Regions from separate parts of the Aerococcus viridans genome, predicted to be linked through region 1. Evidence: predicted binding sites of a transcription regulator. Region 1 holds the regulator's gene; the other holds the start of a gene.
What was found. The regulator Rex, encoded in region 1, represses fermentation and respiration genes when NADH is low (regulators of the CRP and FNR family bind a similar motif). The targets are predictions, from matches to a motif close to TTGTGAANTANTTCACAA.
Positions count from the first base shown of each region.

Region 2: pflB (formate C-acetyltransferase) is a predicted target of Rex. The motif match lies at 4,682-4,699, and genes of this name have one in related genera.

Region 1 covers NZ_CP014164.1:2,030,789-2,047,832, forward strand. Annotated here, with positions in the region: gene AWM76_RS09495 (amidase) at 1-1,408, opposite strand, end outside; gene groL (chaperonin GroEL) at 1,746-3,368, opposite strand; gene AWM76_RS09505 (co-chaperone GroES) at 3,429-3,698, opposite strand; gene AWM76_RS09510 (hypothetical protein) at 3,979-4,179, shown strand; gene AWM76_RS09515 (redox-sensing transcriptional repressor Rex) at 4,530-5,153, opposite strand; gene AWM76_RS09520 (ABC-F family ATP-binding cassette domain-containing protein) at 5,349-7,307, shown strand; gene AWM76_RS09525 (HpcH/HpaI aldolase family protein) at 7,398-8,210, opposite strand; gene AWM76_RS09530 (cupin domain-containing protein) at 8,273-8,683, opposite strand; gene AWM76_RS09535 (acetyl-CoA C-acetyltransferase) at 9,567-10,754, shown strand; gene AWM76_RS09540 (MBL fold metallo-hydrolase) at 10,852-11,769, shown strand; gene AWM76_RS09545 (2-keto-4-pentenoate hydratase) at 12,090-12,878, opposite strand; gene AWM76_RS09550 (NAD(P)H-quinone oxidoreductase) at 13,051-14,049, opposite strand; gene AWM76_RS09555 ((deoxy)nucleoside triphosphate pyrophosphohydrolase) at 14,326-14,721, shown strand; gene AWM76_RS09560 (DEAD/DEAH box helicase) at 14,764-17,044, shown strand, end outside.
Region 2 covers NZ_CP014164.1:1,479,723-1,496,766, forward strand. Annotated here, with positions in the region: gene adhE (bifunctional acetaldehyde-CoA/alcohol dehydrogenase) at 1-1,259, opposite strand, end outside; gene pflA (pyruvate formate-lyase-activating protein) at 1,573-2,343, opposite strand; gene pflB (formate C-acetyltransferase) at 2,384-4,618, opposite strand; gene AWM76_RS07050 (metal-sulfur cluster assembly factor) at 4,832-5,191, opposite strand; gene AWM76_RS07055 (DUF1858 domain-containing protein) at 5,338-5,580, shown strand; gene AWM76_RS07060 (DUF438 domain-containing protein) at 5,573-7,558, shown strand; gene AWM76_RS07065 (RNA-guided endonuclease TnpB family protein) at 7,936-9,171, opposite strand; gene AWM76_RS07070 (helix-turn-helix domain-containing protein) at 9,322-9,765, shown strand; gene AWM76_RS07075 (Mu transposase domain-containing protein) at 9,755-10,429, shown strand; gene AWM76_RS07080 (hypothetical protein) at 10,480-10,728, shown strand; partial or broken gene AWM76_RS10985 (ATP-binding protein) at 10,733-11,263, shown strand; gene AWM76_RS11235 (ATP-binding protein) at 11,310-11,483, shown strand; gene AWM76_RS07090 (YdcF family protein) at 11,738-12,319, opposite strand; gene AWM76_RS07095 (NAD(P)-dependent oxidoreductase) at 12,560-12,925, opposite strand; gene AWM76_RS07100 (IS3 family transposase) at 13,367-14,164, shown strand; gene AWM76_RS07105 (DUF6076 domain-containing protein) at 14,344-15,084, shown strand; gene AWM76_RS07110 (hypothetical protein) at 15,191-15,490, opposite strand; gene AWM76_RS07115 (hypothetical protein) at 15,524-16,000, opposite strand; gene AWM76_RS07120 (ECs_2282 family putative zinc-binding protein) at 15,991-16,248, opposite strand; gene AWM76_RS07125 (restriction endonuclease) at 16,315-17,044, opposite strand, start outside.

The sequences.
Region 1 (17,044 bases):
TGGCAATAAATTGCGCCCCAATTGGCAGTCCTTCTTCATTTTTAAACATCGGCAGGGAAATCGCTGGTTGGCCGATTAAGTTGACAATCGACACATATGGCGAATAAGGGATTGATTGGCCAAAATGATCCCAAATAAGCTGTTGCTGGTCCTCTTGGCTTAACTGGTCGATGTCTTTTTCCGCTGCAAGAATTGTTTCATCGGCTTCAAAAATCCCATGTTTAGGCGCTGGTCCATTCGTTGTTGGCGTCAGCAAGAGGTCATAATGCTTGAATCCTGCTTCATAAATGGCTGCCCATCGGTCCCAGTCGCCAATCATTTGACTTAATTCCACCGCTGAAATTTTGTAACCAGACCGGTAAATCGCCCAAGTCAAGGGTTCCATATCCGCATCCGTTAACTCACGGCCAAGTGCTTGGGCAATACCCTCCATCATCACCGTTGTTTCAACACTGTTCATTTTAAAGTAAGACTTCATGACTTGAATCCGGTCCACTGGGTCCGCAACTTCAAAGACATCATGACCCAGCGCTTTCAACTGTTCGATCACCTGGTCTAAGACAGCCTGCCCCACTTCACTGATGGTTAATTGGTCATTCAAATCAGTCAGATAACCAATACGTAAGGGCCGGTCTAAATCCACCAATTGGTCTTCTTCGATTGTTGGCATTGGGAAAGGCGCCTCATATTGGGTGACCTGCAAGACCTTCAACAAGGTCCAAGTATCACGGACTGATTTTGTTAAGGCAAAAGGTACCGCAGCACCTTGCCAACTCCGGTATTGACCGGGACCAACTGGCATACGCCCACGACTCGGTTTCAAACCAATCAGCCCTGAATAAGACGCAGGCATTCGAATCGATCCGCCCCCATCAGAAGCATAGGTTAAAGGCACCATTCCAGATTTTAAGGCCGCAGCCGCGCCACCACTTGAACCACCTGGATTACGGTTGGTATCAATCGGCGAATTAACCGCGCCAAAAGTTTTAGAATCACTAATCCCTTTAAAACCAAATTCAGGCACGTTAGACCGACCAACCGCGATAAAACCAGCCTTTTCAACAGCTTGAACGAAATTGTCCGTTACCGTCGCCATGTTATCTTTGAGTAATATCGACCCACTCGCAGCCAACTGACCAGCTTGTGACTGGCCAAGATCTTTAATTAAAGTTGGCACCCCGAAAAAAGGTGGTAAATCCGCTTTTTCCTGCGGGGTCAATGTCGCTAAAAGCGCGTCATACTCATCCGCTTTGGCCAAAGCATCTGCGTCTTGACGCCAAACAACCGCATTTAAAGTCGGGTTCAAAGCCGTCATATTCTTTAAAGCAGCAATCACAACCTCCTTAACTGACAACTTCCCTTCTTTAATTTGTTCAGCATAGTAGCTCGCATCTTCTGTAAATAACATCATCAAACGCCCCTTCAACCATTCAGTATTTTTTCAGTTCAATAAATCCATAGCTTTATTATAATCAAAAGCCCTAACTGAAAGATAGGTTGAACTCTTACCTACAGAAAATGAATAAAAAAAGAGCCGCGACATCACTGTCACGGCCCCATAGTTTGTTATTTATAGGGTATTCGATTTCATCAGCCAATAATCGGCAGATCAATATCTCTTGCCCTAGTCGGGTTCGAGCCTCCAGAGAGGGCTGCGGTTCAGATTAGATTGTTGCTGACTTTGTCAGCCACTGCCCTAACCTTCCATCGTTCCTCTCTTGGCATCGGCTCTCTCACCCTGTTTTTTAATACATACCTGCACTTGGATCCATTGCTGGCATTTGTGGTTCAGGTTTCGGTTGGCTTGCAACAGCTGCTTCAGTAGATAAGATTAATCCAGCTACTGAACCTGCGTTTTGCAATGCTGAGCGAGAAACTTTTGTTGGGTCAACAATTCCTTCTTCAATCATGTTTACCCATTCAGAAGTTGCTGCATTAAAACCAATGCCGTCTGCTTGTTCTTTTAATTTTTCAACAATAACAGATCCTTCTAAACCAGCATTCTCAGCGATTTGACGTACTGGTGCTTCTAAAGCACGTAAGACGATTTGTGCACCAGTTCGTTCATCACCAACTAATGTTTCAGCTAATTCAGCAACTGCTTTTTTAGCATTGACGAAGGCAGTACCACCACCAGCTACGATACCTTGATCAACAGCCGCACGTGTGGCATTTAAAGCATCTTCGATACGTAATTTACGTTCTTTTAATTCTGACTCAGTAGCTGCACCAACTTTAACAACAGCAACACCACCAGCTAATTTAGCTAAGCGTTCTAATAATTTCTCACGGTCATATTCAGAAGTTGTTTCTTCAATTTGAGTACGGATTTGGGCAACACGTTGTGCTAATTGCTCTTTATCGCCCGCACCCTCAACAATAGTTGTTTCATCTTTTGTGATTACAACGCGGTTAGCAGAACCTAATTGGTCAATTGTCGTATCTTTTAATTCAAGTCCTAAGTCTTCAGTAATAACTTGACCACCTGTTAGGATAGATAGGTCTTCTAACATTGCTTTACGACGGTCACCAAAGGCTGGTGCTTTTACCCCAACAACGTTGAAAGTACCACGGATTTTATTTAAAACTAGTGTTGGTAATGCTTCACCGTCAATATCGTCAGCTACCAATAGTAATGCACGACCTTCTTGAACAACTTGTTCTAGAACTGGCAAGATGTCTTGGATATTAGAAATCTTTTTATCTGTTAATAAAATATAAGGATTTTCTAAAACGGCTTCCATCTTGTCATTGTCAGTTACCATATATTGAGATAGGTAACCACGGTCAAATTGCATACCCTCAACAACATCTAGAGAGGTATCAATTGATTGAGATTCTTCAATAGTGATGACGCCATCTTGGCCAACTTTTTCCATTGCTTCTGCAATTAAGTCACCAACTTCGCTGTCGCCTGATGAAATTGATGCAACGTTAGCGATAGCGCCTTTAGAATCTACAGGAACTGAAATTTCAGATAACCGATCTGACGCTACGCGAATTGCTTTGTCAATCCCGCGACGAACACCTACTGGGTTAGCACCAGCAGTAACGTTTTTCATACCTTCAGTTACAATTGCTTGTGTTAAAACAGTTGCAGTTGTTGTACCGTCACCGGCAATATCATTTGTTTTTGAAGCTACTTCAGCAACTAGTTTTGCACCCATATCTTCAAATTTATCTTCTAATTCAATGTCTTTAGCGATAGTTACACCATCGTTAGTGATTAGCGGTGAACCATAACTTTGGTCTAAAACAACATTACGACCTTTTGGTCCTAAAGTTACTTTCACCGTATCAGCTAATATATCAATCCCACGAACCATTGATTGACGTGCATCTTCTGAAAATTTAATATCTTTTGCCATTTATTCATTCACCTCATAAAATTTTATATTTTTATTAATCTGTAAATATTGATAAATTGACTAATCTACAATTGCGATAATATCGCTTTCTTTAATAATTAATAATTCTTGACCATCATATTCAAATGTTGAACCTGCATATTTTTCAAATAGAACGCGGTCGCCTTCTTTCAATTGTGATGTGAAATCTTCCGTATTCTCAGCAACTGCTTCAACAACACCTACTTGTTGTTTCTCTTTAGCAGCTGACGGTAATACGATACCTGAAACTGTTTGCTCTTTAGCCTCTTCAACTCTCACAACTGCGCGTCCGTTTAATGGTTTAATCATTTACATGTCCCTCCATTTAGATAAAATATTTGTCAAACCCAAGCTAAATTACTTGGTTTTTTTAGAGATTAGCACTCTCTTTGATTGACTGCTAACCTCTACATTTCCTATATTAAAACAATCAAATATGAATTGCAAGAGAAATGTTGACTTTTTTTGACCTATTTTTACCCACAAGTCGAAAACCTTGATTTTATGCGGAAATTAAGGTAATTTTATTAAGTGAAATCTAAGATTAACTTTGACTAAAATCAGACTAATCTTGAAGAGAGGAATGTAGTTGTTGAAATTAAAAGGACCAGTAATATTCTTATTACTATTCAAAGCCTTATTTATCTTTCTAGCGCTCAACTTTGCCATTCGTAGCGTAGAAGATACCGGTTGGGATTGGGCAGTATACCTAGCCATTGGTATTACAGCCTATGAAATGATGGATTTATTCAAAACGATTGGTATAGTACGGCAGTTAAAATCTAAATAACGACCTGAAAAATATCAATTTTTGATAAAAATTGCAAAGTATTTAACATCATTTTAGATCACATATGTGAAACTTAACAAACTTTCAGGCGATTTAAAACATACAGAATAGGCCGAGAAAAAACATCTCGGCCTATTCGCTTGTATATTTATATAGATTTTGAATCCTGCGACTATTTTATTCAACTGATTAATTAGTAAGGTAAAACTAAATTGCCAAACAAGAATGTCATTCAGGTTACCTTGCTATAATTTTCCAACTCAAACTTTTGTATAAATAAAGTATTTAACCACCGACACCAGCATCCTATACCGAATGCTTACATGATTGCATAATATACTAACAAGTCATTACGAATTTGTTGAGATGAAGTAGATCAATGTTTGTAATTCATTGGTGAAGTCTACATCCTGCACTCTGATGCTATCCGGTACATCCAACCTCACTGGCGTAAAGTTCAAGATACCTTTAATCTCTGCTTCTTCTAATGCTGGAATCATATTTTGGGCAACTGCTTCAGGTACCGAAAGAATGACCACTTCAATATCCATTAATTTCAATTGCTTCGTTAAATCCTTCATGTCATAAACAGGTACCCCATTGTGGACTGTTCCGATGATATCTTGGTTGATATCGAAAGCTGCGCCAATACGGATATTGTTTGATTTCTTGAAGTTGTAGTTTAATAAGGCATTACCAAGGTTACCAACCCCTACAAGGGCTACTGTTGTTAAACGGTCTTGGCTTAAAGTCTTACCAAAGAATTCTAATAAGGCATCGATATCGTAGCCGTAACCACGTTTACCTAAAGCCCCAAAGTATGAAAAGTCACGTCTAATCGTTGCACTTTCAACTTTTACTGCTTCACTTAATTCTGTTGAAGAAACGCGTGTTTTCCCCATGTTTTTGAATACGCGCAGGTAGCGATGGTATAGTGGTAATCTTTTGGCTGTTGCTTTGGGTATTTTACGCATGTTCAGTCCTCTTTCTTATTCTAAAATGATTTCTTAGACAGTATACCAAGTTTGTGAAATTAACACAAGAGTGCCTACTCACCAAATTTTAGACTATATTAAAAATTGCAATATTTTATAAAAAGTTTCCAAGGAATGCTCAAATCTTTTTGTGGTAAAATAATTAAGACAATAAATGAAAGGATCATGCCTATTATGATCATATTACAAGGTTCAAATCTATCTCGACGCTATGGCGTTGAAGTAATTTTTGAAAACGTACAAATGACTATCCAACACAACAGTCGAATTGCCCTGGTTGGCCGCAACGGTGCTGGTAAGTCGACACTATTAAAAATGTTAGCCAACATTGAAGCACCTGATGATGGCCAAGTGTCCTTGACTAAAGGAACAACTATTGCTTATATGGACCAACACACTGCGGTTTCTGGTGACCGGACTATTTACGAAGAAATGGTCTCTGTTTTTGAACCCGTTATTAAATTATTGAAAGAATCCGAAACAGCGGCCCTAGCCTTGGCTGACGAAGAACTCATGCAAGATGCTGAAGCCTATGAAGCTGCCTTAAACCGCTATGACAAGCTTCAAGAGGACTTGATTCGTTTTAACGCTTATGGTTACGAATCAGAAATCCGTATGGTCTTACACGGTTTCAAATTCTTCGATGAGGACTACGACCGTAAGATTTCGACGCTTTCTGGTGGCCAACGTACTCGTCTGGCTTTAGCGAAAATCCTACTAGAAAAGAAAGATTTATTGATTCTCGATGAGCCGACTAACCACTTGGATATTGAGACATTAACTTGGTTAGAGAACTATCTACCAAAATATCCTGGTGCCTTATTAATCGTGTCCCATGACCGGTATTTCTTGGATGCTGTGACCAATGAAACTTATGAAATGGCCCACCAAGGTATTCATTATTACAAGGGGAACTACTCTTTCTACTTGAAGGAACGCGTACAACGTGTCACCCTGCAAATGAAGGCCTACGAGAAACAGCAAGAAGAGATTGCCAAATTAGAGGACTATGTAGCCCGTAATATCGTTCGCGCATCTACCACGAAGATGGCCCAATCCCGTCGTAGGCAGTTAGAGAAAATGACCAAGATTGAAAAGCCAATGAATGATGAGAAATCAGCTCGTATCCAGTTTTCAGTAGCTGAACCTTCCGGGAACGACGTCTTACAAGCCAATAAGTTAGCGGTTGGTTATAGTCCGGACAATGTTTTAGCTGAACCCATTTCTTTCCAATTGCGGAAACAAGAAGCCATTGCCATCGTTGGGCCAAATGGTGTAGGAAAATCAACTTTATTAAAAACAATCATCAAACAAATCCCTGCTCTACGCGGTACCATCGACTATGGCGCTCATCTACAAATGGGTTACTATGACCAGGAATTAGGGAATCTAAATTCGAAAAAAGATGTCCTGCATGAATTGTGGGATGAACATCCGACGATGATGGAGCGGGATATTCGGACAATTCTTGGATCTTTCCTATTTACTGGAAACGACGTGACTAAGTCCGTTGCCACCCTTTCTGGTGGGGAAAAAGCCCGTCTTGAATTGGCTAAACTAGCACTTAGACATGACAATTTCTTGATTCTTGATGAGCCGACCAACCATTTGGACATCGATTCTAAAGAAGTCTTGGAAAATGCTTTGATCGAGTACGACGGCACATTGTTATTTGTCAGCCATGACCGGTACTTTATCAATCGAATTGCCACTTCCGTTTTAGAAATCAACCCTGAAGGTTCGACACTTTATCTAGGTGACTACGATTATTACGTAGCTAAAAAAGCCTCTGAAGAAGAACGATTAGCCCTATTAGAAGCTGAAAATAACCAAGAAAAAGTTGAAAAAGCAGTGATTGAACCTGCTTCTGATACCAAACAAGCCTTCCAAATGTCTAAAGACAAGCAAAGAGAAGAGCGTAAATTGCAACGGGAAATTGCTCAGCATGAAGAAACTATGGCCGAATTGGAGGCAACCATCGAAGGTATTCAACTGGATATGACCAAGCCCGAATTCTTAGATGACTTCGAGAAATTGAATCAACTAAACCAAACGCTTCAAGAAAAAGAAGAAGCGCTAGACCAAGTCATGACTGCTTGGGAAGAAGCCGCTACTAAACTAGAAAACCTATAGTAACGCAAAATAAGGCATGCCACATTCAATATGATGGCTTGCCTTATTTTTTTATCTTGCGTTTTATGGGAAAACACCCCAAAATACTATCTATTTCAAGAATACGGCGTCGTCCACTTGGTATTTGTCCCCTTCTACCCCTTTGCGGACATCGTCAATCCGGGTCTTGGTGGCTTGACGGAAGAAGGCCAAGTCGTTCAATACCGTGACGAATTGGAATCCTTGTTGAATTCGGTTGATTGCATCTTGTGCATTAGCTGTAAAGATGCCTGGAATTTTACCTGCATCTTTACAAGCTTTAAGGACTTTTTGAATATTGGCTTCAAGTTCTGGACTTGTTGATGGGTCTTCAACACCCATGGCATGCGCTAGGTCAAGACGACCGATGTACACACAGTCAATTCCTTCAACACTCACGATCTCTTCAACGTTTTCAACTGCTTCTGGGGTTTCACATTGGACGATAACCATGGATTTTTCGTCTACTTCACCCTTGTTGTAGTTTTCATAAGCACCCCAAAGTGGTCCACGCCCAATCCCTTTACCGCGGATCCCGATTGGAGGCATTTTAGTGTTTTGAATCACGAATTCCGCTTGTGCTTTGGTATTGACCATTGGAATCATCAATCCATGTAAACCGATATCCAACATTCGACCCATCATTGGACCATCTTCTGGGTTGTAAACACGGGCATATGGGGCAGTACCGTATAATTCGGCTGCACGCACCATATCTAAGGCTGTTTCTAAGCTTGTTTGAGCATGTTCGAAGTCAATCATAGCAAAGTCGAAGCCATTGACCCCTAAAATTTCCGTATTTAACGAAGAGCTTGATGCCACAAAAGCACCGATAGCATAGCCTTTTTCAGCAATTTTTTCTTTTACAAGGTTGCGCATTTCCATTTATATCATCCTTTTCCCGTCTTTAGTCCTATTCAAATCAGTCCTAATGTCTCTATTTCTAATTAGTCAATAATGTTAAAGCCTTGGTAGCCTTGTTGTTTCAAGAATTGGCTGTAAGCTTCGTTGTAGTCTTCACGCGCTGGGGCGAAAATATCCACATTCACCACTGTTTCTGGCGAATCGTACACATGAATATAATGTTCAACGCCCTTCGGCACGACTACCCATGAGCCTGCCTTCATGCGGAACGGCTCACCGTCAACGTAATAGTCACATTCACCTTGTAATATCCAGGCGATTTGTTGGTGGTCATCATGCGTATGTGGGCGTAAGTCGTTGCCATTCTCTACTCGGTTAACTGTTACATTGACGCCGTCACCTGACATGGCGAACACGGCTTGATCGATTCCAGGGCGTAATGGACGGTAGGGAATTTCATTGATGTTTCCAAAATCTACATTTTCTAGTGCCATGATGCATTCCTCCAATATTGATACTTTGTTTTTATTAAAACTTTATGAGTTTTTTGATTGGTGTCACCTTACCATCTCATTTTATTAAAAGCAATAAGAGAAAGTATTTGCCAACGAATCCTTTTGATATTGTCCTGGGGATCTCTGGAAAAATGGTTGACCAACTTTTTCTAGCCTTCTATGAAGGAAATGACATCTTTTGGTCAAATTTAGGGGCATATTATGTCAAAATATGCATCTTTCAAGATGTACAATTTTTGTTTTCAACTCGTTTTCAGCTGACAAAATGGTCCAGCTCACCCTCATAAAGCTCACCGTTTTTTCATTTACAAAAATATTACAATTGACCAAATCCCTTGATACATATATGATTAACTCATCTTTGTGTTTCAAAAATGACATTAAATTAAAAATAAATGTGGGAAATACTTGTTAAAATGAAAATATGATGATAATATAGCACTAACTTAAATCAAAGGAGTGAGACCAATATGGCAATGCATACAGATTTTACAAATATGACCAACACCTCTTGGTCAATGACCTCTACTGATCACCAGACACATACATCTTTATTATTATTATTAGCTAACTAGGATTGTTCCAACATATGGAAGAGTCCTATTTCTCGTGAATGCGGGCTCTTAGCTAGTAAGACTGCGGGCCGCATAAATGGTTTGCAGTCTTTTTTTGTTTCTGATGATCGGCTTTTAAGTGAATTTGATTAATATGACTCACAATATCTGGTTCCAAAAGTCAAAATTATCCGACGCTTTCCAAAATACCTTAATTACCTACAGTAATAGTTCTACTCTTGGTCTAGCGCGTATATTCTAAGCGACTTTTGTCTCACCTCAACTTAACCCTCGAAAGGAGTTTTCAAATGCAAGATGTCGTAATCGTAGCTGCACAAAGAACCCCCATCGGATCATTCGGTGGCGTATTTAAAAATGTTTCCGCTGTTGACTTAGGTAAGGTAGCCGTTCAAGGAGCCATGGCTAAGGCCAACATTGATCCAACCCTAGTAGATGAGGTCATCTTCGGTAACGTCTTAAGCGCAGGTTTAGGTCAAAACGTTGCCCGCCAAGTTGCAGTCGCTGCCGGAATTCCAGTTGAAAAACCAGCCTTCGCTGTCAACAAGGTTTGCGGTTCAGGTTTGAAAGCTGTCGCCCTTGGCGCGCAAAGTATTATGGTGGGCGAATCGGACGTCGTGGTTGCTGGCGGGACCGAAAATATGAGCCAAGCGCCTTACATTGTTGAAGATGCACGTTGGGGTATGCGAATGGGCGACCAGAAAGTGGTCGACACCATGATTAAAGACGGTTTAACCGACGCCTTCAACAACTACCATATGGGGATTACCGCAGAAAATATTGTAGAAAAATATGGTTTCAAACGAGAAGATCAAGATGCCCTAGCTGCTTCCAGCCAACAAAAGGCGGAAGCTGCCATCAATAACAACAAATTCCAAGATGAAATTACACCCGTCGCCGTTCCGCAAAGACGCGGCGACGATATCCAAATCGAAGCGGATGAATATCCAAGAGCTGGTGTTACCCAAGAATCTTTAGCTAAATTAAGACCAGCCTTCAAGCGTGATGGTGGATCTGTTACAGCAGCCAACTCTTCAGGTATTAACGACGGGGCTGCAGCCATCGTCTTAATGTCCAAGGAAAAAGCCGAAGCGATTGGCGCTAAACCTTTAGCTACCATTAAAGCCTTCGCAAGCGCCGGCGTTGACCCTTCAATCATGGGAACAGGTCCAATTCCAGCTACCAGAAAAGCACTGGATAAAGCCCAATTGACTATAAAAGACATCGATTTAATTGAAGCCAACGAAGCTTTCGCTGCCCAAGCCTTGTGTGTATTGCAAGATCTTGATGCAGATATGGACAAGGTCAACGTGAACGGCGGTGCCATCGCCTTGGGTCACCCGATTGGTGCATCCGGCGCCCGCATCTTAGTCACCCTGGTCCACGAAATGATCAAACGGCAGTCTACTTATGGCCTAGCTACCTTGTGTATCGGGGGTGGCCAAGGAATATCCATGATTATCGAAGGAAACTATTAATCGGCTATGACACCAGCTAAGGGCTGAACCCCTTTTGACAATTGAAAAATGACTCGTATTTAGAAACCCAAGCATACATATAAAGGAGATTTTTATTATGATTGACACATATACTTTCCACGACATGACCCTATCTTGGTTGAACGGCGCGATGATTGGCACAGACGGCGGGACAATTTTCGGTCCGGTACCAAGAGCGCTTTGGGGCCGCTACTATCCATATAATGATAAAAACCAAGTGGCTGAGGTTTGTGACCCGATTGTTATCCAATACCAAGGGAAAAACTACATCATTGATGCGTCCTTTAACTTGGATAAATTTAATGAAAAAGGGAAACGAAATGTTGGCCTTCAACAAGAAGGTAGTATCCAAGAAGACTTTGAAACGCTTGGGATTACGCCTGAAGATATTGACGTTGTGATGATGACCCACATGCATAACGACCATGCCAGCGGTTTGACTTACTTTGAAGACGATCAATGGCAATCAACCTTCCCTAATGCGACGATTTATATCTCTGATATCGAGTGGGATGCGGTAAGACATCCAAATGCACGGACTAAGAATACTTATCCGAAAGAAAATTGGGAAGCCATCCAAGGACAAGTAGCAACCTTTACGGATAGCATTACCATTGCTGAAGGGATTACCATGGAAGTGACAGGTGGTCACAGTCCTGGTCATACCATTATACGTCTTGAACAAGCTGGCGAAACTATGCTACATATGGCAGATATCCTACTTACATTCGTTCACACAAACCCACTTTGGGTCGGTGGTCTAGACGATTACCCAATGGATTCTATTTCAGCTAAACAAGAATTGATGCCAGAAGCCCTAGCCAACAACTACCGCTTTATCTTCTACCATGATCCATACTACCGTGTGGTTGAATACACTGAAGACGGGAAAAACATCCAATACGCTATGGCGTCATCGCGCGATGTCTTTATCCCATTCACTGACCAACAAGACCGGGTCCCAAAACAAGTTGAAGCAGCAGTCATTAAATAAAATATTATTGCAGCTATCAAATGAGCCAGATAAGTTAAAATATCAATCATCCCTGAGCAAGTTTCTTCTATATAAGAGGTGTCATTTAATTGCCCTATTGTATAGAAGAAACTTGCTTTTTTAGGTACGCGAAAAGTCGCTGAGCATTGACGCGTCTAACGCATTTAGGCGCGTAAACACCAAAGCATAAACGCGCCCATAAACTGGACCAAAATTGGGTTTAAATTACTAAAATCAACCACAAAAAAACAGCTAGATTAGGCGCTTTTCGTCCCCTACTAGCTGGTTTTTATTTTGCCATTAGTTGGCCTTTAGTCTGCTTATTCGACTACTTCAAAAGAAATGTCGTCCATGGTATCGAATTTCACTTCGACCTTATCGCCAATTTCAATCTTGTTCGCCTTGGTCATGCCACCGGTCATAATTGGCACGCCGGCCTCTAATTTCACACCCCGCTTATACAAGGCGTTGGCTAGGAAGACCACCGCATTGGCTGGATGGTTGGCTACATCCTTCCCAATCCCTTCATCAATCTTCTCACCATTAATATAAACAACAGCTTTTTCGTTCAAGATATCCACTTGGTCTAAGCTGAAGTGGGTATTTGAATAAACTGCCCCCTGGCAAGAAGTGTTGTCAGCAACCACATCTTCCAAGGAGAAACGGAAACCGTGATAGCGAGAGTCTACTATCTCAACAGAAGAATAGACATAGTCAATCTTATCCATGACTTCTTCAAAAGTTACATTCTCTTGGTAGATATCCTCCTTCAAGACAATAGTCACTTCCGGCTCAATACGGGGGTGGATAAACCGTTCCATCGACAAAGGTTCGCCGTCATAAGAAATCATATACTCAAAAATGTGGGCATAAACTGGCTGATCAATATTCAACTGTTTAATCTTAGCCGGTGACGTCAAACCAATCTTATAGGCCGCCGTCTTCCCGTCTGTTTCTTTCTTCAAAGCTACGACCAAATCTTGGATATCATAGGCTTCTTGCTCATCGAAGAAAACATTAAACACCTCCGTCACATTATCAATCGCCGTCTTATTCTTCTCCGCATCATACAAATACTGCGCAATCTCCTGCATCTTCGACTCTTCCATACCTGTCAGCTCCTTTTAATTCATTAAAAAATAATGATAAATATTAACCCCATTGTATCAAAACTGACAAATAAAGCAATCTGAACTCTCATATATTTCTAATGAAAAAGGGCATTTGCCCCGATTGCTGGCAAACACCCTAAATCACTCCCCTCAATAAAATCACGAAACTTTAGTCTTCCAAGCTGATGATGATTTTACCTAAGTTTTTATTGTCTTCCATATATTCATGGGCCTCTGGTAGGCGGTCAAAAGCCATGACAGTGTCAATCACTGGTTGAATAGTACCGTCTGCAATTAAAGGCACGACTTCTTTATTGACGTCTGCTACTAGGCGCGCCTTGTAGTCGTCTGAGCGTGTTGACAGCAAGGTCCCTTGGAGTTTCACCCGCTTAAAGAGCAATTGCCCCATATCAAAGTCCGGAACCTCTGTGCCCCCAAGAACACCGATTAAAACCCAGCGGCCGTCTTGGCCGATAGCTGACGCATTTTTATTAGCATAGGACGCCCCAATGAAATCTAGAATGACATCGACTCCCCTATTGTCAGTTGCTTCAGAAATCACGTCGGCGAAATTTTCTTCCTTATAATTAATGGTGGTCTGGGCGCCTAATTCTTTAGCTAGGTCTAATTTATCTTGACGGCCTGCGGTGGCAAAGATTTCTACCTGCGACAGGTGGTTGGCCAATTGGATAGCTGCAGTCCCAACGCTAGAACCCGCTGCATGGACAAGGATCCGTTCACCTTGATGCAAGTCGCCGATCCAATACATAGTCTGGTAGGCGGTCATGAAGGCTTCTGGAATGGCGGCAGCGGTAGTAAAAGGCGTGTCTTTAGGGAAAACCATGGCACGACTTAGGGGGATGCGGGCGTATTCGGCATATGCGCCGTGGGTAATAATCCCCGCTACGTGGTCGCCAATAGCAACATGACTGGATTCCGTCCCGTCTGTATGAATATCTACCACTTCACCAGCAATCTCAATCCCCATCACCCGGTCTTCAAGGCTGGCATCCGGCTTCAAACTGTTCCTCGACATGACATCATGGCGGTTAAGCCCAATTGCCTTGACCTTGACTAGAGCCTCACCCGCTTGTGCCATCGGCCTGTCGATTTCTTGCAGTTCAAAATTCTCTGGGCCACCTGCTTGATTGAGTATCCAAGCTTTCATCCAATCCACTCCTTTTGTATATGTGTTCGTCCCTTACATCATAAACCATTTGCGGACAATTGATAAGTAAAGCAGCTTATGATCTTTCTTATTTAATGAGGGTCCGGTAAAATGATCTATATATTCTAGGTGCGAGACAAACCGTTAACAGATGAACGTTGGAAGTTTAGGGCAGTGGCTGACAATGTCAGCTCAACTTAAACTGAAACGCAGTCATCTATGGTTTGTCCAACCCGATTTTAATGATAGTAAAAAAACGATTGACAGGTGATACGGATGAAAGATATTTATGTTGTTGGGGCGATTTTGATTAAAGACCAGCGAATTTTATGTGCCCAACGCGGGGGCGCGAAGTCTTTAGCCTACTTGTGGGAGTTTCCTGGTGGGAAGATAGAAGCTGGCGAAACTGCGCAAGGAGCCCTGAAACGTGAATTGGAAGAGGAGTTAAAGATCCAGGTTCAAGTATCCCCAGAGATATTTGATACATCAGCCTACGAATATGATTTCGGACGCGTTCATCTCACAACAATTATCTGCCAGCTTGAGCAAGGTGAGCCCTTCTTGACGGAACATAAGGCCATCAAGTGGTTGAAGCCTAGCGAATTGAAGTCTTTAGACTGGGCGCCAGCGGACCTGCCTGCTGTAGATAAGTTATCACAAATGACGCTATAGATTGATTTGTAGACTGAATTTTAGGATTTTTTGGAGGTATATATGGATTTATTAGCGCAATCTTTGCGGCATGCTTTTATTGATCAGAGGCAGTTGGGGCATGCCCAGTATGACCCTGAGTTGATTATTAATCAGCCTGATGAGAATATCTTCCTATTAAATACCTTGCAGGAGGAATTGGATACCAGCGAAACTTTTACATTTTCAGTGGCATTTGTGACGGAGAGTGGTCTCAACACGCTGAAAACCCACCTCTTTGATTTACACCAACGAGGGATAAAAGGCCGGTTAATTACCTCCAACTATTTGGACTTTAACTCACCAGATATTTTCAAGGCCTTGCTGAAAGTTCCTAATTTGGAGGTCCGCATTTCTGACAAAGAAGCTTTTCACGCTAAAGGGTATTTATTTGAACACAAGGACCACGCTTCCTTTATTATTGGGTCGTCAAACTTGACCAACCATGCCTTAAAAACCAATTACGAGTGGAACATTAAACTGACTACCTACCACCACGGGGCCATTATCCATCAAATGCAGGCCCATTTAGACAAGGAATGGGCGAGTGCGCAGCCTTTAACTGAAGACTGGATTGAAGCATATGCCAATTCCTTCCAACCGCCTAAATACCGTGATACTAGTATCTTACTGGACCCAGCCAAGAACTTTATCGTACCTAATAAGATGCAACAGCCAGCCTTAGATAGTCTTATTGAATTACGGCAAAATGGCGCCGACCGTGGCTTAGTAATCGCGGCTACCGGGACTGGTAAAACCTACCTAGCGGCTTTTGATGTCTTGGAATCCAAACCCGAAAAAGTCCTTTTTATCGTTCACAGGGAACAAATCTTACATTCCGCAATGGCCTCTTTTAAAAGGGTGATGCATACAGAACCAGATGATTTATTTGGCTTTTATACAGGTAATAAAAAGGATAGCCAAGCCAAGTATATTTTCGCCACCCAACAGACCATTACCCGCGACCAACATTTACACCAATTTGACCCAGAAGAATTCGATTATATCTTAGTAGATGAAGTCCACCGAGCTGGATCAGCGTCTTACCAGCGGATTTTTGACTACTTTAAACCCAAATTCCTACTTGGTTTAACGGCTACACCTGAGCGTACAGATGGCTATAATTTATATGAACTCTTTGACTACAATATCGCCTATGAAATCCGCCTGCAAGATGCTCTTGAAGCTGATTTACTAGCCCCCTTCCATTACTTTGGGGTGACCGACTTCGAAAAAGACGGCGAATTGATTTCTGAAACCACCCAATTAAAGAACCTAATCCTAGACGAACGGGTTGATTATGTCATGGACAAGTTGACTTACTATGGTTTAGATAAAGAAAAGGTCAAAGGCTTAGTCTTCTGTAGCCGCAACGAGGAAGCCAAGTCCCTATCCGACAAATTCAACGCCCGTGGTTATAAAACTGTCGCCCTATCTGGTAGCGATAGCCAAGATGTGCGAACCAAGCAAGTAAATCGGTTAACTTCAGGTCTCTTAGACTATATTTTTACAGTGGATATCTTTAATGAAGGGATTGATATTCCAGAAATCAACCAGGTGGTCATGTTACGTAACACCCAATCCAGCATCATCTTCGTCCAACAAATGGGGCGTGGGCTTCGTAAGCATGATGATAAGGAATTCGTGAATATCATCGACTTTATCGGCAACTACAAGAACAACTACCTGATTCCCGTAGCCCTGTCTGGTAATTCAAACCGCAGTAAGGATACCATGCGGAAGACGACCCTCAACACCAACTTTATTTCCGGTTTATCCAATATCAATTTCGAAAGCATTGCTAAAGAGCGGATTTTTGAGTCTATAAATGCTGTGAAACTAGACTCCATGAAAGAATCGAAAGAAGCCTACCTAGGCTTAAAAAATGAATTGGGTCGTGTGCCAATGTTGATTGATTTTGAAACAACCAACAGTTTCGACCCTTATCTATTAGCCAACAAAAAGGATAATTACCCCGCTTTCTTGGCCAGCATCAAGGAAAGGGACAATACCCTTTCTAAAGCTGCCAACGATATCTTAAAGTTTTTATCGCGGGAAATCTTACCAGGCAAACGGGCGCATGAACTAGTCTTATTGAATGAGCTCGCTAAAGAAAGTGTAGATACTTTAAGCTTGGCCAAGATTCAAACCATTTTGACCAAACATGACTTAAGCCATGACCCTATTACTGTGCAGTCAGTGGTGCGAACCTTGTCCACCGATTATTACGCCGGTAGTTCAAAGAAAACTTACCAACCGGGGCAAGTCGTGACCATAGTAGACGAGGGGATTAACTTAAGCCCTG
Region 2 (17,044 bases), 550 kb from region 1:
CCGATTCCCCCGAATGTTGAAGGAGAGTTCCAAATAACTCGAATGGCTTTAACTTGACGGCCGAATTCATTTGCTAATTCTTGATTTTGTGTATGAATCGCAGCTGAGTGACCTAATCCAAAGAACTCAACCATTTGTGCAGCTTTTTGAATTCCATCTTCAGTTGTTTCTGACTTCAATAAGGCTAAGACTGGAGATAGTTTTTCGCGTGTTAATGGTTCGTTTGGTCCAACTTCTGACACCTCTGCTACTAGAATATTTGTTTCTTCCGGAACGGTGAAACCTGCTTGTTCTGCAATCCATGTCGCTGGTTTCCCAACAATTTCATTATTTAATTTTGCGCCAGCACAGTTTTCACTGAATGCTTTAGAACCGAAACAAAATTCCTCTAATAGTGCTTTCTCTTTTGAATTTACGATATAAGCATGATAGCTTACTAATTCATCTTTAAATTCTTTATAGATTTCTTTATCAACAATTGCGGCTTGTTCAGAAGCACATACCATTCCGTTATCGAATGATTTACTTAATACGATGTCATAAGCTGCTTGCTTAACGTTTGCTGTCTTTTCAACGTAAGCTGGCACATTTCCTGCCCCTACTCCTAAAGCTGGCTTACCACATGAGTAAGCTGATTTAACCATGGCATTTCCACCAGTGGCTAAGATTGTCGCAACCCCATCGTGATTCATTAATGCATTCGTTGCATCTAACGATGGTTCTGTAATCCACTGTACACAGTTTTCTGGTGCACCTGCTTCAATCGCTGCATCTCGAACGATTTGAGCAGCGTGAGCCGATGACTCAAGTGCTGCCGGGTGAAATGAAAAAATGATTGGGTTACGAGTTTTTAATGCGATGAGCGCTTTGAAAATAGTTGTCGACGTCGGATTCGTTGTCGGAGTGATGGCGCAAATAACTCCAACAGGTTCAGCAATTTCTGTGATCCCCGTCACTTCATCATCACTGATAACACCAACTGTCTTCATATCTCGCATGTAATTTACAACGTGCTCACAAGCAAATAAGTTCTTTGTCGCCTTGTCTTCAAATACACCACGGCCAGTTTCTTCAACCGCATGTCTTGCTAAAGTACCATGTTGATCTAAAGCTGCAACTGAAGCTTTCGCTACAATGTGATCAATTTGCTCTTGATTAAAATGATCGAATTCCTCTAAAGCAACCAAACCTTTTTCTACTAAACCATTAATCATGTAATTAACATTTCCGATAACTTCTTTTTCAATTAATTCCGTCATTGTTACGCTCCCCTTTTCTTTATCTTTGATTACATGTTACTCTTTTCACAAACGAAAGTAAAGAGGTTTATTGTTAAAAACGCTAATATAATAGGTTTTTATTAGGTGTTGTAACAGTTATCTATGCTGTTTCATTCAATGATAATTCTCTATATGTGATTAAATGAGCATATTGACGCTTCTGTTATATAACAATATTGATATTGTTTTATTGATATAAATATTTTTTTGAATATACTGGTAATATTTGCTAGAAATACATAAAAAGCGCAACACTGTTTTAAAGTGTTACGCTTTAATTATGTCGCTTTATTTAATCATCTAAATATCCTTTATAGCGTTCTGTTCTCAACAATCTTTTAGCATTCTCGACCCGTTCTGCAGTCGGTGGTTCGACTCCTTCCAAACGGTATTTAAATCCAAGTGCCTCATATTTGTAGACACCTAGTTTATGATATGGAAGCACCTCGAACTTGCGAACATTTGATAAAGTTTCAACATAATCGCCTAATCGAATCAGATACTCATCGTAATCCGTACGCGTTGGAACAAGTACGTGTCGAATCCAAACAGGTATATTCAACTCTGAAAGTAATTCAGCCATCTGCATGATATTCTCATTGCGCACACCCGTTAATTTTACATGACCTTTTGGATCAATATGCTTAATATCAAATAAGAACAGATCAGTATACTTCATCAGTTCTTCAAATTGTGAGCGGAATGGTTCCTCTAATGTAAAGGGTGCGCCACACGTATCAATGGTTGTGTGGACACCATGTGCTTTACAAATTTTGAAATATTCAATCAGAAATTCGATTTGAAGTAAAGGTTCTCCCCCACTTACAGTTACTCCGCCGCTATTACCCCAAAAAGAACGGTATTGTATGGCTTCATCGAATAATTCTTGTGGTGTATATTGCGTTCCTCCACGCATATTCCAAGTATCTGGATTATGACAAAACTGACAACGAAGACGACATCCTTGCATAAAAGAGATGAATCGTATCCCTGGTCCGTCAACTGATCCGAAACTTTCAGTCGAGTGGACGTTCCCAATAATTGGTGTTTTAACTTCTGACAAGATATATCCCCCTTCAACAAGATATCTAAAACTTAAGTGATTACATTGAACTGTGCATTGTACGGTTAATAACATCCATTTGTTGCTCTCTAGTTAATTTGATGAAGTTTACAGCATAACCAGATACACGGATAGTTAATTGTGGATATTCTTCTGGGTGATCCATCGCATCTAATAACGTTTCACGGTTAAACACGTTAACGTTTAAGTGGTGTCCACCTTCTTTAATGTATCCGTCTAACATATTCACTAAGTTATCTTTTTGAATTTCTTCATCTTTACCTAATGCTTTTGGAATGATTGAGAATGTATTTGAAATTCCATCTAAAGCATATTCGTAAGGCATCTTAGCAACTGAAAGTAAACTTGCTAACGCCCCATGAGTATCACGTCCGTGCATTGGGTTCGCTCCAGGAGCAAATGGCTCTCCTTCACGACGACCGTCTGGCGTGTTACCAGTTTTCTTACCGTAAACAACGTTTGATGTAATAGTTAAGATTGATGTTGTATGGATAGCATCACGGTATGTTGGATGTTTCTTAACTTTAGTCATGAATGCTTTAAGTAAATCAACACCGATCTCATCGGCACGTTTATCGTTATTACCGTATTGTGGGAATTCACCTTCGATTTCATAATCGACAACTAGACCATTTTCATCACGGATTGTTTTAACTTTTGCATATTTGATTGCTGATAAAGCATCAATTGCAACTGAGAATCCAGCAATACCTGTAGCCATCGTACGTTTTACATTTGTATCATGTAAAGCCATTTCGATACTTTCATAGCTGTATTTATCGTGCATATAGTGGATAACGTTTAATGAATTGATATACAATCCTGCTAACCATTCTAACATGTCATCATAACGTTCCATCACTTCATCATATTCTAAGTATTCTGAAGTAATTGCTCGATAGCTTGGTCCAACTTGTGCTTTCGACATTTCGTCGACACCACCGTTGATTGCATATAATAATGCTTTTGCTAAGTTCGCGCGCGCACCGAAGAATTGCATTTGTTTACCAACTTCCATCGCTGACACACAACATGCGATGGCATAGTCATCACCGTAAATTGGACGCATAATGTCGTCATTTTCATATTGAATGGCTGATGTGTCAATAGACATCTTCGCAACAAATCGTTTGAAATGAGTTGGTAAGCTTGGTGACCATAACACAGTTAAGTTTGGTTCTGGTGCTGGTCCTAAGTTTGATAATGTATGTAAGAATCTAAATGAGTTTTTAGTTACTAGTGGTCGTCCATCAATCCCAACACCACCGATTGCTTCAGTGACCCAAGTTGGATCTCCTGAGAATAATTGGTTGTAATCAGGTGTACGTGAGAATTTAACTAGACGTAATTTCATAACGAAATGGTCAACTAATTCTTGCGCATCTTTTTCTGAAAGCACACCTGTAGCAAGATCACGTTCAATATAGATATCTAGGAATGTAGATGTACGACCTAATGACATTGCTGCCCCATTTTGTTCTTTAATTGCCGCTAAGTATCCTAAGTATAACCATTGGAATGCTTCTTGCGCTGTTTCAGCTGGACGAGTTAAATCAAAGCCGTAAATATTACCTAATTCAATTAAATCTTGTAAGGCACGGTATTGTTCACTAACTTCTTCACGTAGACGCATAACTTCTTCGTTCATTTGTCCGTTACCAATATTTGCGAAGTCTTTTTGTTTCTCTTCCATTAAACGGTTTACTCCGTATAATGCAACACGACGGTAATCTCCGATAATACGTCCACGACCGTAAGCATCTGGAAGTCCTGTAATTACTCCTGAACGACGAGCAGCACGCATCTCAGGTGTGTATACATCAAATACACCTTGGTTATGAGTTTTGCGGTACTCTGTAAAGATATGTTCAATTTCTGGATCAATCTTGTAGCCATATGCTTCTGCAGATTGAACAGACATATGGATTCCACCGAATGGTTGTAAACTACGTTTGAAAGGTTTGTCAGTTTGAACACCCACAACTTTTTCAACGTCTTTGTTCAGGTAACCCGCATCATGTGACGTAATTGTTGATACAACTTTAGTATCCATATCTAGAATGCCACCAGCATCACGTTCTGCTTTTGTTAGTTCCATTACTTGATCCCATAATTGGAAAGTTTCAATCGTTGCACCTTCTAAGAATGAATCATCACCTTCGTATAAAGTATAATTCTCTTGAATAAAATCTCTAACATCAATTGACTCTTGCCATTTAGTCCCTGTAAAACCTTCCCAAGGATTAACATTCATTTTTTCGTTTTTTAATTTTTCCACGGTATCCCCTCCATATAAATTCGAAGCAAACATCTAAGCTTGTGATTAATTACACATATGATAAACTATTTTTATACCTAAAGCAATAGGATATAACAATAAGCAATAGGATATAACAATTATTTATGTGAATTTTAGAACATTGTACAAAAATAGCCCCATCGTTAGACAGGACTTTTAAATATTAATTTAATTCGGAATAAAATCACTCGGAATACCTAAAGCAATACGAGCAAAGCGTGAGATGCGAGATAAATCCCAATGCGGTTTAAAGACAACTTTTATATCGATTTCAGTAATTTTATCAAAGTTAGCTAATTGATATCTCACGTCACTATCAATGAAGTCTGCTAAGGGACAACCGGCAGTTGTTAAAGTCATTATGACTTCAACCTTCCCTGCTTCATCCATATCTACTTCATATATTAGGCCTAAGTTCGCAATATCTATGCCTAACTCTGGATCGATGACTCCTGTTAATTGCTCTAGTAATTCTTCTTCGTACTTTAATGCTTCGTTTTTGAATAGAATACCAAATTCTTCATTCATAAAAGATGTTCCTTTCGTTTAAATAATATATTTATTTTATTCATATTGCTTATGAAGTTTTTGTTCGCTAGTATTATGTAATATAGTACGTTTAGTTTATACATGAATAGATTTAATATCAATCGAATTTTATAAGGGGTAAGAAAATGGAAAATCAAGTAGACCTTAATAGACCTGTGAAACAAGTCCTTGATTCACACCCTGAACTTCTCGACATTCTTGTCGATTTAGGCTTTAAACCTTTAGCTAATCCAGCCATGAGACAATCGGTTGGAAAAGTTGTCACACTAAAACAAGGCTGCAAATTAATCAACCTTCCTTTGGAACAATTAGTGAATGAACTACAATGGAACGGCTATACTGTCATCGGAGGTGACGTGAATGAGTAATAATACAGACAATCGCATAGATATATTAGAAGGTATTCTTCTTAAACTGCATCATGGAGCAGATCCTGAATCAGTTCAGGATGAATTTAATGAGCATTTCACGGGTGTGAGTGCCATTGAAATCTCCATGATGGAGCATCAATTAATGTATGGGGATAGTGTGATTACGTTTCAAGATGTTCTTAAGCTATGTAATGTTCACGCGAATCTGTTCAAAGGTACGATTGAAGATGGTAAAGCCCCCGATGCTGATCACCCCGGACACCCCGTAACAGTATTCAAAGAAGAGAATATGGCGTTACGCTCTGCCCTGCTACGGATTAACAATATTCTGGATACCTTTGAAGAAATGCCGGTTGAAGAATTGTCTGATGGAATGATTAAAGGACTTAAACGTCAATATGATATCATCGGGCAATTTGATAACCATTACAACCGGAAAGAACATTTATTCTTCCCGGTTATGGAAAGTTACGGCCACGACGCTCCACCAAAAGTTATGTGGGCAAAAGATGATGAGATCCGTGACTTATTCAAACGCGCCTATAAAGCCATGGAAAAATTTCCCGATATTAAATTTTCAAAAGTAAGAGATACGTATGAAGCTTTCCAATTTGAATTCAATGAAATGATTTTTAAAGAAGAAGCTATATTAATTAATATCTTACTTGAAAGTTTCAATCAATTGGATTGGTACAACATCGCCCTGCAAAGCGATAATTACGGCTATGCAATTATTCCTCCTCGCGAAACTTGGGAACCAGAAAACCTGGCAGACTTACTCGAAGAAGATACGAAAAAAGCTGAAGAATTAACAATTCAAGAAGTACCTACACCAACTAAGTCAGTTCAAAAAACAATGAATACAGTGGAAAGTAAAACAATCGAAACACGAAAAATTACCGTTAATGGCGGTCAATTTACCGTTCTTTGGGAACCAGATGAGACGCTTGACTCAAGCAGTAACCAAATCATGAACCCAACAGTGCCTCTTTCGATTGGTGATGGTTACTTGAGCTTAGAACAAATCAAAGTCATCTTTGATTACATCCCAGTGAAAGTTACTTTTGTTGATCAAAATGATATCGTACAATACTTCAATCACAAGAAGGAGTCATCAATATTACCACGACACGCTGAAAACATCGGTGCTAAGGTAGAAGATGTCTATCCAGAAGCAGTCTGGGATACATTAGAACCCATTGTTCAAGCTTTCAAAGATAACACATTAACTGAAGAAAGCTTTTGGTTTGAACATGAATCAGAATTTTTATATATTTCGTATAAAGCACTCTTTAATGAATCCGGGCAATATCAAGGATTCGTTGAAATAATACAAAACATCCAACCTATCTTAGATATTCAAACGGATAAATGGCGTAATTTACTCCCTCAAAGTAAGGTTGATTTAACACTTAAGGATCCAGCTAATTTAACTCAGGTTAATCACAAACATCAGTCTCAAGCAGAATCACAAGTACTTCAATTTGGTAAAGGACAGTTGGAATTCAACTGGTCTGCAAGCAATGAGACAGTAGTCAATGATCCAAAGGATTTTTCTAATGAGCAATTGATTAGTATCGGCGAAGGATATTTAAGTTTAAAGCAAGTGAGACTCATTTTGGATTCAATGCCCTTTGAGATTACTTACGTTGACGGCGATCATAAGTTTAAATACTTTAATAATATCGGTCCTTATGACGAGATGCTCTTCCAAAGATCACCTTTAGAAATTGGACGTGACTTAGAATATTGTCACCCAGCTAGAGTTTGGCCAAAGGTTAAACGCTTATCTGAAGACCTTCAAGCACAACGTCGTTTTATTGAACCTATGTGGTTCTCACCTGGGAATAAACTTATTTATATCTTGTATATTGGTGCGCAAGATCAAAATGATAATTATCATGGTATTGTGGAGACCGTTCAGGATGCTTCAATGTATGTTGAATTGGACGGAACAGAGAAACGATTGTATTAAAAAAATCGGTTATTACAAAAAATGTAATAACCGATTTTTTCTATTCAAACTCAGCCGACGTTTGTTTTTTTATCAACTGTTCTACTTCATCGTAATACACATTGTTTGTTGTATTCTAAAAGTGGTCCATTATTCAGCAAGTTGCCGTTGAAAATGGGCCACTTATTTTTATGCTTACCATACATGATTAAATGGATGGAGGCGGAAGGAGTGATTATGAGAATCAACTACTCTCTGTTAAAACAGAGAGTTTGTCCTAAACATGGTGGTTGTACAAACGATATAATATCTCCAACCGTTTAAAGACACTAAGGGATGGTTGACTGGCACCCCATCAGTAAGCGGTCTGTAGACACTTACCGAATATTGTTTTATGTTTAATAATTTTGTATTGGCACAACTTTTTCAAACCGCGGGTTTTTCTCACTCGACAGATATCGGTGACCCAATTCTTGAATATTGATAGCTGCCACACGGTCATCATTTGATTGATACCCACAATTCTGACAAGTAAACAAGTGCTTATCTTGTTGTCTATTAGCTCTATCAATTGATTCGCATTTCGGACAACGTTGGGACGTAAATTGTGCGGATACTTTTAAAACTTGCGAACCACTTTCTAAAGCTTTATACATTAACTTTTCTTCAAAATCGAAGAATCGCCAAGAATGGTGTTCATACCGTACATCTTGCTTACGGTGGTGAGTCGTGTTAAAAGTAACGTTCGTAAGATCTTCCACCACAAACAAGGTATTGGCCCCGTATCGGTCAACGAGTGTCTTTGATAATTGATGGTTCACATCATTCATCCAGCGGTTCTCTCGTCTTTCAATTGTTTTAAGACGTCTACGACTTGATTTGGTGTTCTTCGCTTGTAAGGACTGGCGCAATTTCTTAAAACGCCGTCTTTTCTTCATCAAGCTTTTACCCGAATAGAAGGTAGTATGAGCTGTATCATCCGCAATAGTTAGTATCTGTCTTAAACCACGGTCAATGCCTACAATACGTTGAATATTCGTTTCATCTGGGCTGTCTATCTCTTTACTTGCGGACACGTGTAAGAACCACTTACCCTTACGACAGAGTAATTCAGCTTGACCGAACTTGTAAGCATTCTGGCTAAATTGTTGAAGATAATCGATATGTTGCTTATCACAAGACACTTTAATTCGTCCTTGATTGGTCGTCAGTGAATAGGTATTGTTTTGGTGATAAGCGTAGTTACGATTACGTACGAACACAGCGACTGGTTGCTTAAACCCTAGGGGTTTCGTTAAATGGTAAAGGTCTTTATATAGGGTATGATATTTACCTGTATGGATATCTTTATAACGCTTAGGTTTTTGTTTAAACTGTGTTTTCACGGTCTTATATCTCGCGATTACCGTACGCATCACGGACTGGGCCATTTGCGATTGCAGCCCAAAATCCTGACGTATCTGATGATACAAGGCGTTGTGCAAAGTCGTTTGACCTAATTCAAAGTCATGGTCAAAGATATATGTCGAAACAAAATTACAAGCGTTTAAAAACTGTTGTTGAGTTTCTTCGAACTTTTCAATATCACTAGCACTTGGGTATAATTGCACTTTAATCGTTTTCGTTAACTGCATCTTATCACCTCTTTTCTCTTAAAATACATTATACTAGCTATTTAGAGGAAACATAAACGATAACCTAGTAAAATCAACAAAAAGACCTGTCTATTTCGCTAATTCCTCCTAGGTATCAATACCTAGGTTTCCTTAGCTGACAGCTTGTAAATGAAACAATTTGATGTTATCTCAAGATATCGCCAAGGTGAGTCCAATCGGCATATCGTAAGAGAGTTAGGAATCGATCGCAAGACGGCGAAGGCCATTTGTGATCGATATAAGAAAGGCATTGACGATTTGAATTCCAGTAAGAGTGAACAAGAAGTGGAAGAAGCAACCGAACAGCTTGTTTTAACTCGGTCGTATGACAGTTCCAAGCGAAGAGCACGGGCGTATACTCCTGCAGTAGAAGCACGGATGAAAGAATTATATCAACAAGAATTGAAAAAGAATAAACGGTTAGGCCCGCATAAACAAGCATTAACCGCGATCGCTGTGCATGAGCTTCTCGCTGAAGAAGGTCATCCCATTGGTTACCGTACCGTCGCCCATTACTGGCGGCAGTTGAAACAAAAAACAAGAGTAGCCTTTAGGTTACCGTGTGGACTTTGATTTTGGGGAAGTCAAACTGGAAATCGCCGGTAAGGTTCGCACCTACCACTTAGCAGTGTTTGCGAGTCCTGCCTCTGATTTTTATTGGGCCTATTTATATACGAATCAGAAACAAGATGTTTTTCAAGAGGCCCATGTTCAATTCTTTGAGATGGTGGGAGGGGTCTATCAGGAAGTGGTTTATGATAATATGCGCAATGTCGTCACGCGCTTTATTGGCCGGTCTGAAAAAGAACTCAATGAATCGCTGATCAAATTGTCTCTCTATTACGGCTTTGAAATTAATGTGACTAATTGTTTTAGCGGCCATGAGAAAGGGACGGTAGAAGGTCGAGTTAAACATATTCGCCGTCAATGTTTCAGTAAATCTTACCAATTTTCATCCATAGAAGCTGCCCGAGACCATTTAACGCAGCAGTTAATACGACTGAATCAAAAGAGTCAGATTGTTGAGGAAAAGCAATACCTACTGACCTACCGTCCGCCCTTTGAATTAGCCGAAATGGTTCAATGCCGCGTCAATAAATATAGTATTATCCAGTATGAAACCAATGCTTATTCGGTCCCCGATTATTTGGTGGGGCATACCGTGCAATTAAAAGTGTATCCGGAGTATTTTGTGGTTTATGCCAACCACGAGGAAGTCTGTCGGCATAAAAAATAGAGGGTTCCCATCAGTATCAGCTTGACATATACCACTACCTCAAGACGCTGATGAAAAAACCGGGAGCGTTAAAACACTCCTTGGTGCTCAAACACTCGCCCGATTTGAAAGCCCACTATGCCTTATATTATAAAGAAAATCCCCGTGAATTCCTAGATAAATTAGACCAGTACCAAGCCTTGCCCAAGGTGCAATTAATGGAACAGCTTTCCCAGAATGCCCCGGCTCGAAAGTCGGCTTCCCTTTCTCAAGAAGCCGAAGCCATTACAGAGGCCATTGAAGCGGATTGGAGCGTGTGAAGTAATGACGATTGAAGAAGCAGCTAGAGAATTAAAATTGGCCTATATTTGTGAACATTCCCAAAGTTACCTAAAAGAAGCCAACCAGCGGGGATTAAACTTAGATGAAGCCTTAAAAGAATTATTGTGGGAAGAGGTCACGCAACGACGTGAGCGGAGTCATCAACGCCGAATCAACCAGGCGAAGTTTCATCATAAGAAGTATCTAGCAGATTTTGATGACAGCGTGTTTGAAGAACAGCCGCGCAAGCAGCTGCGTGAGTTAACCTAACTGGAATTTATTAAACGGAAAGAAAATGCGATCTTAATTGGGAATCCAGGCACCGGCAAGACGCATTTTAGTATTGGGATTGGTATAGAAGCCTATTTACAAGGTATGAGTGTTCAGTTCGTTAATGCGCCTAACTTAGTGATTCAATTGAAAGAAGCGGTCACCCAGAGTCAGTTTGTCCGTTTTAAACGCCGTTTTGAAAGTGTTGATTTGGCTATTATCGATGAATTAGGCTACTTGTCTTTTGATGAAGCGGGACGCTGAGCTCTTATTCAATTTACTATCGAACCGGAACGATGAAGGATCGATTATGATCACCACTAACTTAACCTTTGATCGATGGCAGGAATGTTTTAAAGATGCCACTTTAACCGGCGCTCTCGTGGACCGATTAGCCTATCAAGCGAATATCATTAATATGAGAGGAGAAAGTTACCGCATTAAACAAACGAGCTCATGGATTGATTCCATGACTCAAGGATAAATTGCCGCAGAGTGGTCCATTTTTCAGTTGACATTTACAGATTCACCACCTCTCTAATTTTGTCTCTTGAATGCCCCGTACTGGAAGAGATTGTTCGTTGAGGAATCCCTTGTAGATGCATTTCAAGAATCTTATGATAATTGATCATAAAAATAACCTCCTGTAACTTATTTGGGTTCTTTTACAAATAGTGTTGGTAAATAATTTCAAATGTCAAAAAAGCCACCCTAACCGGATGACTTTTGATTAGCTTATTAGTCTTCATCTACCCAATGGTAAAGAAAGAACATGTAGCCCCAAAATTTTCTAATTTCACTAAGACCCGCTCTACGATTGGCTTGCCACCAAGTCACTTCCTCACCGGCAACATCATGATAGGTAGCGACGTATGTTAAATCGAACCCGTAATGGCGATTTTGTCGTTCATAAATCATCTTTGTTCGCAGCATATGGTAATCTGAAGACGTGATAACGGCAGAATCATAGCCCAATTCTTGCATCATCTTCAATGTATTTCGTGCGTTGGTATAAGTAGACGTAGCGTTCCCTTCGTTAATTAAAGCATCACTTGGCGCACCCGCCCCTACGTAAAAATCTAGATTTGACTGGGTTAGTGGACTTACGATAATTTTTCCTGACCGTGAATAACCTGCTTCAAGCAAATCAACTGCTTCACCAGCCCGCTCACTAGCCCCTTCTGGCACAACAATAATATCTGACACTCTCGGTTCCTCATCAACAATGAGGTTACTGAGGGTAATCACACCTAATAAACCTATAGCGATCATAATGCCGGCAAAAAAGCCCGCAAGTCGAACAAGATTATTTCCTTTCATCTACATTCCTCATTTTGATAAGCAATTTCCTTTTGTCTTATCTTACCACATGGAAATCATCGGATGAAAAGTAAAGTATCATTTTCCAGAATCAAATATAATTGTATTATTGTGTTTCCTTGCAAGGGAAGCAACACCCCTTTGAATGATTTCAGTAAATTGATCTTCAAATTTAAACATATCGACCGGTTGTTGATTTAAGTCAGCGTTCTCAATATATGCTTTTAATCGTTTTTGTACTTACTTCATTTCAAAATCAATCTCATCTGGATGCTCAGCACTCGCTATTATATAGCAAAATTCATCTATTGGTAAGTCTTCACAGATGTCAATAATATTGAATAACCGTTCTTCATAGTAAATAAGTTTTGGAATATCACAGATTTCTGTAATTACCGGTAATATCACAATCCGCGATTGTTCCAAGATATCCTCAACAATTGCCGTATCCCCCGGTTGAATAAAAATATATTCAACACCAGGTATGTTTGGCACTTCAACATCTTCATAATGTGCAGCGATGACTTCATAGCCTGCCATAGAAAATTGTTCTACCGCCTGACAGCCAATCGCGTTCGTTGCACCGATAATCGCTACTTTATCCATTTTCTCCACCAAGATTCCTTATAAAAATAAATGCCACTCACCAACTGTTATTAATCTTTCGATCAATAAAACCCATAATCATATGCTATATTTCAACAAACAAGCAAAGATATCCCATAAAAATTTATACTGTCTAAAAATACAACATAACAATAACATACGCTTTGCACTTTTTCTCTTCATAATCGTGAATGTAAATCGGTCTTTTGAAAAGGGTTTGTTCTTGCAAATATTAGCAAAATGAGTTCATATATCTTATTTAGAAATCCTCCCTATGTTTAGAATATAAAGGGTACAAATTTATTAAAAGTAAAGCGTCGTATTGTGAATCTCAACCCGAAAACTGAACACTCAAAAAAAGAGTGTTGTAAGTTTTCGGGTTATTTTTATGCAAAATTTTCGGTATACTCTATTTGAGTTATACAGAAGGGAGTGGGCAGATTGAGTAAAAAGATATATAGCCAAGCTGAGATTCAAGCTTTAAGAAACAATCCTAATGTGAAAAGTGTGACAGAGAAAAGTATTACCTATTCATCAGAATTCAAAATAAAGGCCATTAAACAAAGCAAACAAGGCATGACATCCACTCAGATATTTGAACTTGCTGGACTTCCTTCTCATTTAATCGGAAAAGGAAAATCCAATCAATCACTATCACGTTGGAAAAGATTATATAAAGATCACGGAGAAGATGTATTGTTACAAGAGACTCGTGGTTCAAAAAATAATGGTCCCTATGGACCAAGAGAACAATTATCGTTACAAGAGGCACTAGACAAAGCAAATGCCCGTATAGCCTATCTAGAGGGGAATCTTGAACTAGTAAAAAAATTAGAACAGCACGAGAGGAGCGTGAAAAACGACAAAAGAAACGACTTAAGTAAACAAGAACGCTTTAGATTAATTAACCAAATTATTTGTGAGAATCAACTTGCTGGAATGGTGAATCATTTATGCGACCTTGCAGGGGTAAGTAAAAGCGGCTACTATTACTGGCTAAATAGTAGCGATAAACGTGCTGAGCGTGATCAAAATGATTGGGAAGATTTCCAATTGTTATATAGCATTTTTCTGGATAAGAAGAAGTGTGGGATTGATGAAATAAAAATGGCGTTAGAAACTGAATACGATGTAGTAATGAATCATAAAAAGATCAGAAGAATTTTGCGCAAGAATAACATCATATCATCAATGCGAGCAGCGAAACCATACCGTAAAATGATGAAGGCTGGTATATAGATACCTTTATTGCCCTTTATCCCGAGGATGGCTTTAATGATAAAACAGAAATAGCAAAGAAATACTATAAAATCTATCAACAAATTGTTAAACCTGATGATGACGATGATCCTCCGTATGTGGAACTTCCACCAACTGGTTTTCACAGCTTGTTATCTTATCAAGGTCATATCTCCAGTATGATCTATTGGATTTTGGATGTTAACACACCCTATCTGAAAGAGCTATCTATTCCAGAGCGAGCTTCAGTATACGAGAGAGTTCATGCTACCATGTCTGACCATCCTCACATGGTCGTAGTGAAACAGATCTCTTTCTCCGATCCACATAGCAGGTATTATCGCTCCGGTTATAAACGGTCAGAGATTGTAGATGGTGAGGAAGTACAATGGAATATTTTAGGGGACTTATATGATTTTCATAAAGGAACTGAGCATATTCATCCTGAAGCTTTAGAAGAACTGCAAAGCATTGTAGAAAGTGTCCAACAAGGATATTTCGAAGAGGTTTATGAAGAATACGAAGTAAACAGCTTTTATGAAGTCTTATTTTTAGAAGTGTATCACATGATTCTAGACCGGACTTTAGTGAAGAAATGTGGAAGCTGCGGTAGGTATTTTGTTGTTAAAAACTTGAATGTTGAATACTGCGGTAGACTTATTGATCCAGATGAAGAATCTCTGGATACTAGAACTTGTTCAGATGTTGGCCCTAAAAGGTCTTACATGAAAAAATTAGAAGAAGGTTTATCTTTGAAGTTTTACGATAGAGCATACAAAACTCATTATGCAAGAATCAATTCTGGAAAGATGACAAAGCAGGAGTTTTTCCTTTGGCACCAAGAAGCAAAAGAAAAGCTTGAAATGGTTAGAGCAAATACTTATGATTTTGAAGAGTTTAAAATCTGGCTCAAAAAATAGAAAAGACCATGCCCGGCTGCTGCTATTGCTGCTAGTCATGGTTCTTTATTGGCCATAGTATTTTTATTGTTGTCCCGCCAAGTTAATAATGCTTGACGGGTTTTCTTTATCCTCCAGCTAATTTGATCAGGTCTTCTAAAGGTTCATAACCTTTATCGTTAAAAACGTACTTCCGTACTTCACCATTGATTGTGGCAGTGATTAGCCCAAACACCTGACCTGGGTTTTTCTTAAAAGTCATGGGCAGCTCACCAAAGAACTCGGACCCGAAGGAGGATTCAATGAAGTTCTGACGGTTGAGGTGGATTGTCCTGATAAAATTCAAGATATTAAACTTGATCTGTTCTTCGAGACTCAAGTCTCCAGCTTTCAGCATTTTCTTTACTTCTACTTCTGAATACTTCAATTGGCCATCCCCTTTCATCACCCATAGATTCTACTAAAATGAGACGATTTGTTCTTTCTCATATAGCTCTCCATTTGCATCTTTCCACATCGTTTTTACAGTAAGCTTTGACGACATTCCCATATAATAAATAATATGTTCTTCAAAACTCTTTCCTGCTTCAAGTATCTCATAAGGAACCTTGTCCCTCATAACAATATTCCTTAGATCTCCAGGGACCTCGTAATCAACATGATACGCAGTAGCTTGACCAGAATTCCAAATCTTTAATCTGTACTTACCTTTCGAGACATTATATATTCTAGCTTCTACTATAGATTTATTTGCCGCCTCACGTACTTTTTCTTTCTCTTCAAGTTCATATTTTTTTAATTGTTCTTCCATTTCATTTAATCTCAGTTGGACCTTATTAACTTTTCTAGACTCATGAAATGAAGCAATCGAAATCGCAATAGCTATAAATGGAATTCCATACCCTGTGACAATATCAAATATATCTTTTACTTCCATTTCTTAAACGCCTTCTTTAAGTCTTTTTCTACTTCCTTGAATATATCCTTTTTGAAATCTTCAAGATTTGCATCAATAATGTGGCTGTTCTCTTTAATTAATTCTTCTTTAGTCACGACTCTACCACAATCTGAACATTTAATAAGTGTCTCATCAGGAGCATCCATCAAATCTTCTATATTTTCTTCAACAGTCGAAAATTGATCATTAGCACACACGCTGCACTTTAGGGTTATATTCATCTTCATATCTTTCAAAATTTATCATCTCCTAACCATTTCAATGAAATACTTTAACACCCTACTCTGTATACCCTAATCAGATCTCTTTTTCACAAATTCAACTTCATTTGTCTTAAAATCTTTTAGGATTGCTTCTACAATTTCCTCACCATAGCTAATAATTTCATGACTGAAAGATTCAACATAATATGATATATCAAAACCTTCAACTTGAATTAATTGTTCATCTTGCCTCCCTTGATTTACCAAAACATATTTATTATCAAGCTCTATGTATTGGTTATAAGGTCCACCTTCCTCTTTATCTAAAACTTTTATTTGTTTTGGTAACCACCAACGCATCTCCTCACTACACACATTGCCATTCTTATCTAACAAGCATAATTCCGGACCAGATTCTACGGCTAAATTCCCGCCTTTGATTAGATCTTCGAGATATTTCTTTTGAATATCATCTTCTGCCTTTAATTTCATCTGAATCACTAATGGCTTGGATTTACTGCTTGCAACTGATTTTGCTATAATATTTAGATGTAAATCTTTCATACGGCCTTCCCAGTCTTTATCTGTGGGTCTTCTAAGCAGTTTGAGGTCTATTCCATAATAGTTGGCGTATTCAGCAGCCCCGCTTTGAAATCCAGTTTTAGTTACAATAATTCCCTGCGCGTTTCCAATATCGTGTAAAACTCCGAAGAAATTTCTAACCTTTTCTAGCGTCAAACTTGAAGCATAGTTCTTACATTCTATTAAGACAGTATGTTTAACATTACCCAGCTTAAAGCGCCACAAGACATCGATTTGA